4 regions of the Streptomyces sp. 2P-4 genome follow, and region 2 is predicted to be linked to each of the others. Evidence: riboswitches for the same ligand, from Rfam matches in the RefSeq annotation. Region 2 holds a riboswitch; each other region holds the start of a gene.
What was found. A riboswitch is a leader RNA that binds a small molecule or an ion and turns the genes downstream of it on or off. The one in region 2 is predicted to bind cobalamin.

Region 1: linked by a shared signal. The riboswitch ahead of MUK52_RS09170 (energy-coupling factor ABC transporter permease) and the one ahead of MUK52_RS10310 (ribonucleoside-diphosphate reductase subunit alpha) in region 2 are both predicted to bind cobalamin.
Region 3: linked by a shared signal. The riboswitch ahead of MUK52_RS07065 (ABC transporter substrate-binding protein) and the one ahead of MUK52_RS10310 (ribonucleoside-diphosphate reductase subunit alpha) in region 2 are both predicted to bind cobalamin.
Region 4: linked by a shared signal. The riboswitch ahead of MUK52_RS00985 (ABC transporter substrate-binding protein) and the one ahead of MUK52_RS10310 (ribonucleoside-diphosphate reductase subunit alpha) in region 2 are both predicted to bind cobalamin.

Annotation. Positions count from the first base shown of each region.
Region 1 covers NZ_CP095011.1:2,196,423-2,198,613, forward strand. The annotation lists gene MUK52_RS09160 (AMIN-like domain-containing (lipo)protein) at 1-65, shown strand, start outside; gene MUK52_RS09165 (flavodoxin family protein) at 88-819, opposite strand; cobalamin riboswitch at 1,116-1,310, shown strand; gene MUK52_RS09170 (energy-coupling factor ABC transporter permease) at 1,340-2,032, shown strand; gene MUK52_RS09175 (energy-coupling factor ABC transporter substrate-binding protein) at 2,038-2,191, shown strand, end outside.
Region 2 covers NZ_CP095011.1:2,472,200-2,474,390, reverse strand. The annotation lists gene MUK52_RS10310 (ribonucleoside-diphosphate reductase subunit alpha) at 1-1,123, opposite strand, end outside; cobalamin riboswitch at 1,271-1,393, opposite strand; gene MUK52_RS10305 (Uma2 family endonuclease) at 1,570-2,154, shown strand.
Region 3 covers NZ_CP095011.1:1,708,896-1,711,086, reverse strand. The annotation lists gene MUK52_RS07065 (ABC transporter substrate-binding protein) at 1-974, opposite strand, end outside; cobalamin riboswitch at 1,208-1,381, opposite strand; gene MUK52_RS07060 (helix-turn-helix domain-containing protein) at 1,634-2,191, shown strand, end outside.
Region 4 covers NZ_CP095011.1:205,825-208,015, reverse strand. The annotation lists gene MUK52_RS00990 (FecCD family ABC transporter permease) at 1-9, opposite strand, end outside; gene MUK52_RS00985 (ABC transporter substrate-binding protein) at 6-1,043, opposite strand; cobalamin riboswitch at 1,086-1,266, opposite strand; gene MUK52_RS00980 (class I SAM-dependent methyltransferase) at 1,388-2,137, opposite strand.

The sequences.
Region 1 (2,191 bases), 280 kb from region 2:
TCACGCTCCGCTCGCCCGACCGGTTCGTGGTCGACATCGCGCACCGGAACGTGTGCTGCGGCTGACCGGCACCGGCCGGGCCGCCCGTCAGCGGTGTTCCGGGTTGGGGAAGTCGAAGCGGCAGCCGGCGTCCCACAGCGAGCGCTGGTTGCCGTGGGCCGGGATGCCGCCGGAGCGCTTGAGCAGCGCCGCGAGGTGCATGAGGTTCCACGACATGAAGGCGGTGTTGCGGTTGGTGAAGTCGTTCTCGGGGCCGCCCGATCCCGGGTCCAGGTAGGAGGGGCCGGGCCCGGCCTCGCCGATCCAGCCGGCGTCGGCCTGCGGCGGGATCGCGTAGCCGAGGTGCTGGAGGCTGTACAGGATGTTCATCGCGCAGTGCTTGACGCCGTCCTCGTTGCCGGTGACGAGCGCCCCGCCGACCCGGCCGTAGTAGGCGTACTGGCCGTGCTCGTTCAGCAGGGAGGAGCAGGCGTAGAGGCGCTCGATCACCTGCTTCATGACGGAGCTGTTGTCGCCGAGCCAGATCGGCCCGCACAGGACCAGGATGTCCGCGTCCATGACCCGGCTGTACAGGACGGGCCACTGGTCCGTCTCCCAGCCGTGCTCGGTCATGTCCGGCCAGACGCCGGTGGCGATGTCGTGGTCGACGGCGCGGACGACCGAGGTGCGGGCGCCGGCCGACTCCATGACGGCGCGGCTGCGGTCGATGAGGCCCTCGGTGTTGCTGGTCTCCGGCGAGCGCTTGAGCGTGCAGTTGACGAAGAGGGCGGTGAGGTCGGAGTAGTCGTACGGGTTCGCGGTGTCGGGTTCGGCGGCCACGGCTCCACCCTGCGCGGCCCCCGCCGGCCCCGCCAGCGGACGGCACCCGTCCGGGGGGCGGGCCCGTTCCGCGGCTCCGGCGCACGCCGGTGGGAGCACGGCGGCGGAATCACGCCGGGCCGTGCGCCGGGGGCTCTCCGGGGGACCGAACGGGCGCCGCAAGGGCGGAAACACGCGGCGGAACGGCGGCTCCGGCTGCTCCCGGAGAGCGCGTACGCCGCCGGACGGCCCGGAAGCGGAATCCGGCTCGGGCGTGCGCTCGCCCACACCGGCTTGTTCCGGGTCCGTGCGGGCCATTAGGGTCAGCGGGCCTTGGTGTTCGGGAAACCGGTGGAAGACCGGTGCGGCCCTCGCCACTGTGAACGGGAAGTCCGGCTCCACTCCTGCGGGAAGCCACTGGGCGGCGCGGGGTGATCCGCACCGCCCGGGAAGGCGGAGCCAGGGCGGCATGACCCGTGAGCCAGGAGACCGGCCGGGGCGTGCTGTCCATCCACGAGGTGCTGGAGAGGTCTCCCCACACATGCACATAGCCGAGGGGTTTCTGCCCCCGCTGCACGCGGCCGCCTGGGGCGCCGCGTCCGCTCCCTTCGTCGTCCACGGCGTCCGCGCACTCACCCGCGAGGTGAAGGAGAACCCGGAGAGCACCCTGCTCCTGGGCGCGTCCGGAGCCTTCACCTTCGTCCTTTCCGCCCTGAAGATCCCCTCTGTGACGGGCAGTTGCTCGCACCCGACGGGGACCGGGCTCGGGGCGATCCTGTTCCGGCCGCCGATCATGGCGGTGCTCGGCACGATCACCCTGCTCTTCCAGGCGCTGCTGCTCGCGCACGGCGGCCTGACCACCCTCGGCGCCAACGTCTTCTCCATGGCGATCGCCGGCCCGTGGGCGGGCTTCGGGGTCTACCTGCTGCTGCGGCGGTCCGGCGCCCCGCTGATGGTGTCCGTGTTCTTCGGCGCCTTCACCGCGGACCTGGTCACCTACTGCGTCACCTCCGTGCAGCTGGCGCTCGCCTTCCCCGACCCGGGCAGCGGCGTCGCCGGCGCCCTCGCGAAGTTCGGCGGCATCTTCGCCGTCACCCAGATCCCGCTGGCGGTCAGCGAAGGCCTGCTGACGGTCCTGGTGATGCGGCTGCTGATGCAGTCCAGCAAGTCCGACCTGGTCCGGCTGGGCGTCGCCAAGCTCGCCGGCCGCTCCGACCGGAAGGCGGCGGCGTGATGGGCATGAGCCGGAACGCGAAGATCAACACCCTGCTGCTGCTCGTGGTCGCCGCCCTCGCGGTGCTCCCCCTCGCGCTGGGCCTCGGCGAGGGCAGGGAGGAGCCGTTCGCCGGCGCCGACGCCCAGGCCGAAGCGGCGATCACCGAGCTCAGGCCCG
Region 2 (2,191 bases):
ACAGGTCGACCAGCTCGGGGACGTCGGACGGGGAGAACAGCGACCACTCGCCGTCGGCGTTCACGCGGCGCATGAACTCGTCGGGGATCCAGTGCGCGAGGTTCAGGTTGTGCGTGCGGCGGGCGTCCTCGCCGGTGTTGTCGCGCAGCTCCAGGAACTCCTCGATGTCCGCGTGCCAGGTCTCCAGGTAGACGGCGGCGGCGCCCTTGCGGCGGCCGCCCTGGTTCACGGCGGCGACGGAGGCGTCGAGGGTCTTCAGGAACGGGACGATGCCGTTGGAGTGGCCGTTCGTGCCGCGGATCAGGGAGCCGCGGGCGCGGATGCGCGAGTACGACAGGCCGATGCCGCCGGCGTGCTTCGACAGGCGCGCCACCTGGTGGTAGCGGTCGTAGATCGAGTCGAGCTCGTCCAGCGGGGAGTCCAGCAGGTAGCAGGAGGACATCTGCGGGTGCCGGGTGCCGGAGTTGAAGAGGGTGGGCGAGGACGGCAGGTAGTCCAGGCGGCTCATCAGCCGGTAGAGGGAGGCGACTTCCTCGACGGCGGCGGCGCTGTCGTCGGCGGCGAGGCCGCAGGCGACGCGCAGCATGAAGTGCTGCGGGGTCTCGATGACCTGGCGGGTGATCGGGTGGCGCAGCAGGTAGCGGCTGTGCAGGGTGCGCAGGCCGAAGAAGCCGAAGCGGTCGTCGGCGCCCTCGGCGAGGGTGTGCTCGACGAGCGCGTCGAGGCGGCTCGCGTGGAGGCGGACGAACTCGGCGGTGCGGTCGGCGATCAGGCCCTCGCGGTGGCCGACCTCGACGGACGCGGAGAAGGAGGTCGAGCCCTGGCTCGCGGCCTCCTCGGCGACGGCGACCGTCAGCAGCCGGGCGGCGAGCCGGGAGTACGCCGGGTCCTCCGAGATCAGGCCGGCGGCGGCCTCGGTGGCCAGCCCGCGCAGCTCGGCCTCGTCGGCGGCGGCGCTGCGGCCGCGGAGCGCGGCGGCGGCGACACGGCCGGGGTCGGTGTCGGGAAGGTCGGCGGTCAGCTCGGTGAGGGTGCGCAGCAGCGCGGCCCCGGGGCCCCCGGCCTCAGCTCCGTGGTCGGACGGGTCGGACTCGGCGCGCGGTGCGGAAGGCGCGATGGTCACGGGGGGAGCTCTCCCTCGCTCGGCTCCGGGGCACCGGCGGTGCGGGCGCGAGCGGGCGCGCGCGGGCAGGGCCCGGCAAGGGCGGCACCGCGCGTCGTCCGCAGGCCCTACCGCGAGGCCCGGACGTGGTCGGCACCCGGTTCGGTCGAGCCGGGCGCACTGTCGGCAGGTCGTCGGACTTCGGTGACACCGATGGGTGTACTTCATACCGTTGCGGGACAGTTCCGGATTCCCACCGGATTCCCCTGCGGCGACAGCGAGGATGAGCATACATGTGGTGGGCGCCCTCTGTGTGACCCCCTAGATGTTGTGTCTGCCTTCGCTGAGCGTGTCCTCACAGCTCCAGTCGGTAGGTGAGGGGCGTCAGCTCCGCCGAGAGTGCCGGACGGGGGTGGGCGCCCGGCGCTATCGTCGGAAGCAGCACCGCCGAGGAAAGCGAGCGAGGCATGACCGTGATGGCTGACCGCCCCCAGATCCTGACCGAAGAGTTCGAGACCCTCGCCCGGATAGCAGCCCGCGAGATCGAGGGGTTGCGTCTGGAGTTGATCGGCGGGAAGTTGGGGGTCAAGGCGATGCCGGATGGGGATCACGACCGGATCGTCGTGTGGCTCGCCCGCATCTGCATGCAGCACCGGCCCGAGCAGTGGCTGCACGTCGAACGCGGACTGAAGGTCGACCAGTACCGGTCGGGTCGCGCGCGCCCCGACGCCTCGATGGCGCCGGATGGCGCTTTCGAGGGTCAGGGGGAGTGGGCCGATCCGGCCCCGGTCCTGATGGTCGTCGAAGTCACTTCGTACGATTCCGACACGGACGGGCGCGACCGCAAGGAGAAGCCCCGCGCGTACGCAGAGACGGGCATCCCCGTCTTCGTCCTGATCGACCGGGACAACTGCCTGGTGAGGGTCCACAGCGAGCCCGACGGGCAGTTGTACGAGACCGTGCGCACCGTCCCCTTCGGCAAGGACGTCGAGCTGCCCGACCCGGTCGGTTTCTCCTTCTCGACCGAGCCGCTCAAGGACTGGGTGCGCTGAGGCCACGCACAACGGAGGTGCCCGCCGGATGACCGGC
Region 3 (2,191 bases), 760 kb from region 2:
GCCTGGCCGGCCTTGGCGTACACGGCCTCGAAGTTCAGCTGCATGCCGCCGGTGCCTGCCTCGCCGGCCCACGGGTAGGTGCCGCCCGCGTCCTTGATCAGCCGGGCGGCGTAGCTGCCTCCGGCGGGCATGGACCACGTGCCCTGGTACATCGTGCCGGGCAGCACCTCGACGGGCTTGCCCGCCTTGGCCGCCTGGGCGCCCTTCTCCGCGACCTTCCGGTAGTCGCCCTCGATGGTGTCGAACACCTCGCCCGCCCGCTTCTCGGCGCCCGTGAGCGCGGCCATCGCCTTGACCCACTCGGCCCGGCCGAGCGGACTGGCCTCCAGCCACTCGGCGTTGGCGACCACGGCGATGCCTGCCTGGCGGAGCTTCGGGTACTGCGGGTCGTCGGTGCCCTGGGTCATGAGCACGTCCGGCTTCGCCCCGATGACGGTTTCGGCGTTGAGCGTGCGGTCCTTGGCGTACTCGGTGACCCTGCCCGCCTTCACCCGCTCGATCACCTGGGCGGAGGAGATGTTCGCGCTGCTCGCCACTCCGGTCAGGACGTCCAGGGTGCCGGTCTCGGTCAGCAGCGGCAGGTGGGTCGTCGAGGCGGAGTACAGGCTCCTGACGGGCACGGTGACCTGCTGCGCGGACGCCAGTTCACCGGTCAGCTCCGGCTTGGGAGCACCGCACTTGACCAGCACGTACGACTCGGGCTTCCCCTTGGGGAAGGGCTCCTTCACGGTGAGGACCTGGTAGCTCTTCTCGTACCGGAGGGTGAAGTTCTCGGCGTGCTTCACCGTCGACTTCACCGGGAAGTAGTCCTTGGCCGGGTCGAAGTCCTTGATGCACCCCTCACCCTCGGCCCGCGCCTCGGGGCCGGCTGTCGTGCCGGCGTCGCCGCCGCAGGCGGTGAGCGTGAGGGCGGCGGCGACGAAGGCCGCCGCGGTGGCCCGACGGCGGCCGGGCATGACGGATCGTACGGACAAAGTGACTCCTGGTGGCGTTCGTCGGCCGCGCGTGAGGGCACTGCGGTGCGCGGATGCGGCGTGGGGGAAGGAACCCGCAGGGGGTCAGAACCCGGGGAAACGGGACTGTGGGTGAAGCCGGTCAGGCCGGTCGGGCCGGTCAGGCCGGAGCACGGGCAGCACGGGGCCGCCTCCGCACGAACGCAGGCACACGGGTGCCACCGCCTCTCCCGGGGAAATCCGCCCCTTGCATCGAGGTGCGACGGCGTGAGTCTCCTGACTCGGGATCACAGCTTCTCCGGCCTTCCCACCCCGGACGGGGCGGTGGCCTGGGGCGGAGTCGCTCCCCCTACACAGTGGCGGTACCGTGCCGGAATCCCACCGGCTTCCTCGTTCCGCCGTCGCTTGACGGACGGAAGCATCGCAGACCGCCCGCCGCCCCGCCAGACCCGCCCCTGTGCGTTCAGCCACAGGGCACGGCAGTTCAGGACAGGGCGGGGCGCACGGCATCGAGCTCCGGCCGCCCCACCGGTCGGACCGTCGTGATCCAGTACAGGGGCCCGTACGGTGCGTCAGCGTACGGGCACATTCGGTGGACGGTACGGCGCGCCGGCCGCCACCCTGGGTGCTGTCGATCGCGGGGATACGACCTGTACGTACGGACCTGGAGGTGGCCGCGGATGACGACGCACGCCGAGGCGGGCGACAACGACGACCTGGTGGCGTCCTGCGAGACGGAACGGGAGCCCGGCCCCTCGGACAGTCTGCGGACCTTCGGAGCCGTCGTCCAGGCCCTGCGCGAGCACGCGGGCCTCAGCAGGGTGCAGTTCGGGGAACTGGTCCGCTTCTCCCGGCACACCGTGGAATCGGTGGAGCTGGGGCGGCGGATGCCGGACGAGTCGTTCGTCGACCGCGCCGAGGAAGCCACGGGAAACACGGGCGCGTTGAGGAAGGCCGCCCCGCACCTGAGCCGGGGCGACGCAGGGCTCGCCGCCTGGTTCCGGCAGTGGGCGCGGCTGGAGAAGACGGCGGTGAGCCTGTGCACGTACGAGTGCCGGCTGGTGCCGGGTCTTCTGCAGTCGGAGGACTACGCGCGCGCCGTGTTCGAGGGAACCGTGCCGGTGGTGCCGGACGACCGGCTGGCGGACTTCATGGCCAGCCGGATGGAACGGCAGCGGATGCTGTGCGAACGGCCGACGACACCGTTCAGCTTCATCGTCGAAGAGCACGTCCTCCGC
Region 4 (2,191 bases), 2.3 Mb from region 2:
GGCCGTCACCGGAAGCGCTCGGGGTGCAGGCCGCGGGCCAGGTCCTCGACCGCGTGCGGCGGGCGCACGCCGACGAGGGTGGCGGTCAGCGGCACCACCACGAAGCGCTTGTTCCGGATCGCGGGCACGTCGGCGAGGGCGGGCTGGGAGAGCAGGAAGTCCTTCTTCTGCTGCACGCTGCCGGCGTCGGCGTAGTCGTAGATGGCGATGACCTCGGGCCTGCGCTCGACGACCTGCTCCCAGGAGACGTCGCCGAAGACCTCGTCGAGGTCGGAGAAGATGTTGCGCCCGCCGGCCAGTCTGATGATCTCGGTGCCGAGGCTCTTGCCTCCGGCGGTGAACGCCGACTTGTCGCCGCTGTCGTACACGAACACGGGCACGGCCGGGGCGCCCTCCACGGCCTTGCCGGTCTTCTCGACGCGCGCCCGCAGGTCCGCGACGAGGGCGTCGGCCCGGTCCCTGACGCCGAAGATGCCGCCGATGGTGCGGATCTCCTCGTAGGCGTCCTCCATGGACACCTGCTTCTTCCCGCAGTACTCGCGGTTGAGGTAGGTGTCGATGCCGGCGTCCGCGAACGCCTTGCGGGAGCGGCCCTCCTTCTCGGCGAAGGCGCTGCCGTAGCCGCCGTACACGAAGTCGGGCTCGGCGTTGACGACGGCCTCGAAGGAGGGCTCCTTCGGCGCCAGCTGCTTGACGGCCTTGAAGTCCTGCTCGTACTGCGGCAGGACCGGGGAGTCGGGGAAGGCGGTGCCCACCATGCGGTCCTTCAGGCCGAGCGCCAGCATCAGCTCGGCCGGGTGCTGGTGGATGGTGACCGCCCGGGCGGGCGGCCTGTCGTAGGTGGTGCGGGTGCCGCAGTTGTCGACGGTGAGCGGGAAGCCCGCCGCCGGCGCGGCCGCGGGCTTGCCGTCCTCCCCGGCCGGATCGGTGCCGCCGCCGCAGCCGGCGGCCAGCACCGAGACCAGGGCGGCGGCCGCCGCCGCGCGCAGGGCGCGGCGGTGCGACGGGCGGGTGGACGGGGGGAACTGCAGGGAGCCGGGCATGCCGACGTACACGTAGAGCCTCCTGGGGAGTCCGCGCTCCTCGGAACGGGCCCGCGACTGGCCAGTTTCCTGACTCCCGGATCGGCGCTCCCCCCGCCTTCCCACGCGTGCGCGCAGTGGCTCATGAGGGGACCGCTCCCCGGTCACAGTGGCGGGACCGTGCCGGAATCGCACCGGCTTCCTGTCTCCCGTCGCGGCGATGACCTGGCGATATTACATTCCGGTCACTTGGGCGTGAAAGGGCGCACGCGCCGGGGCTTGCGCCCTGAGCGTGCGCCCCTCAGCTGACGCCCCTGCCCGCCGGGCCGGTGCCGCGGGCCCGGCCGCCCGGCCACCCGGCCCGGTCAGCGCGGCCGGTACGCCCGTACGATGAGCCGGTCCGCGTCCTCGTCGTACGGGCGGCCGTCGAAGCCCCCGAACACCTCGACCCGTTCGAACCCCGCCGCCACGGCCATCGCACGCAGCTCCACCGCGCTGTACACGAACCACACCAGGCTCGCCCGGGTCACCCGCTCGCCCCGCACCAGCACCCAGTCGCTGCGCAGCCGCGCCCAGTCGTCCAGCACGCTGTCGGTCTGCACGAGCAGGCCGCCGCCCCGCCGGACCACCTTGGGCGGCACCACCCGGCGGGCCAGGATCTCCTTCCCGGCCACGTCCAGCAGCAGGCTGCCGCCCGGCCGCAGGCAGTCGTGCATGGTGCGCATCGCCCGCGCGTTGTCCGCCGGGTCCTCGAAGTAGCCGAAGGACGTGAACATGTTGAGGACCGTGTCGAAGGCGCCCGGGGCCGTGTAGTCCCGCACGTCGGCCCGTACGTACTCCGCCTGCGCGCCCGCTTCGGCGGTGAGCTTCCGGGCCCGTTCCAGCATGGCCGGACTGCGGTCCACGCCGGTGGTGCGGTGGCCGAGGCGGGCCAGCGGGACGGTGAACACCCCCGGCCCGCAGCACAGGTCGAGGACCCGGCCGCCCGGCGGGAAGGAGAGCAGGGGGGAGGTTGCCAGCAGCTCCTCGGCCTGGGAGAAGCGCTCCGGCGGGAACAGGAACTCGTAGAACTCGCTCCAGAAGTCGTCGTCCTGGAATCCACCCGTGTCGGCCATGGCGTGACGGTCTTCCTTCCTCGTGGGCGGGGTTGCCCGCAGGGGTCCGGTCGA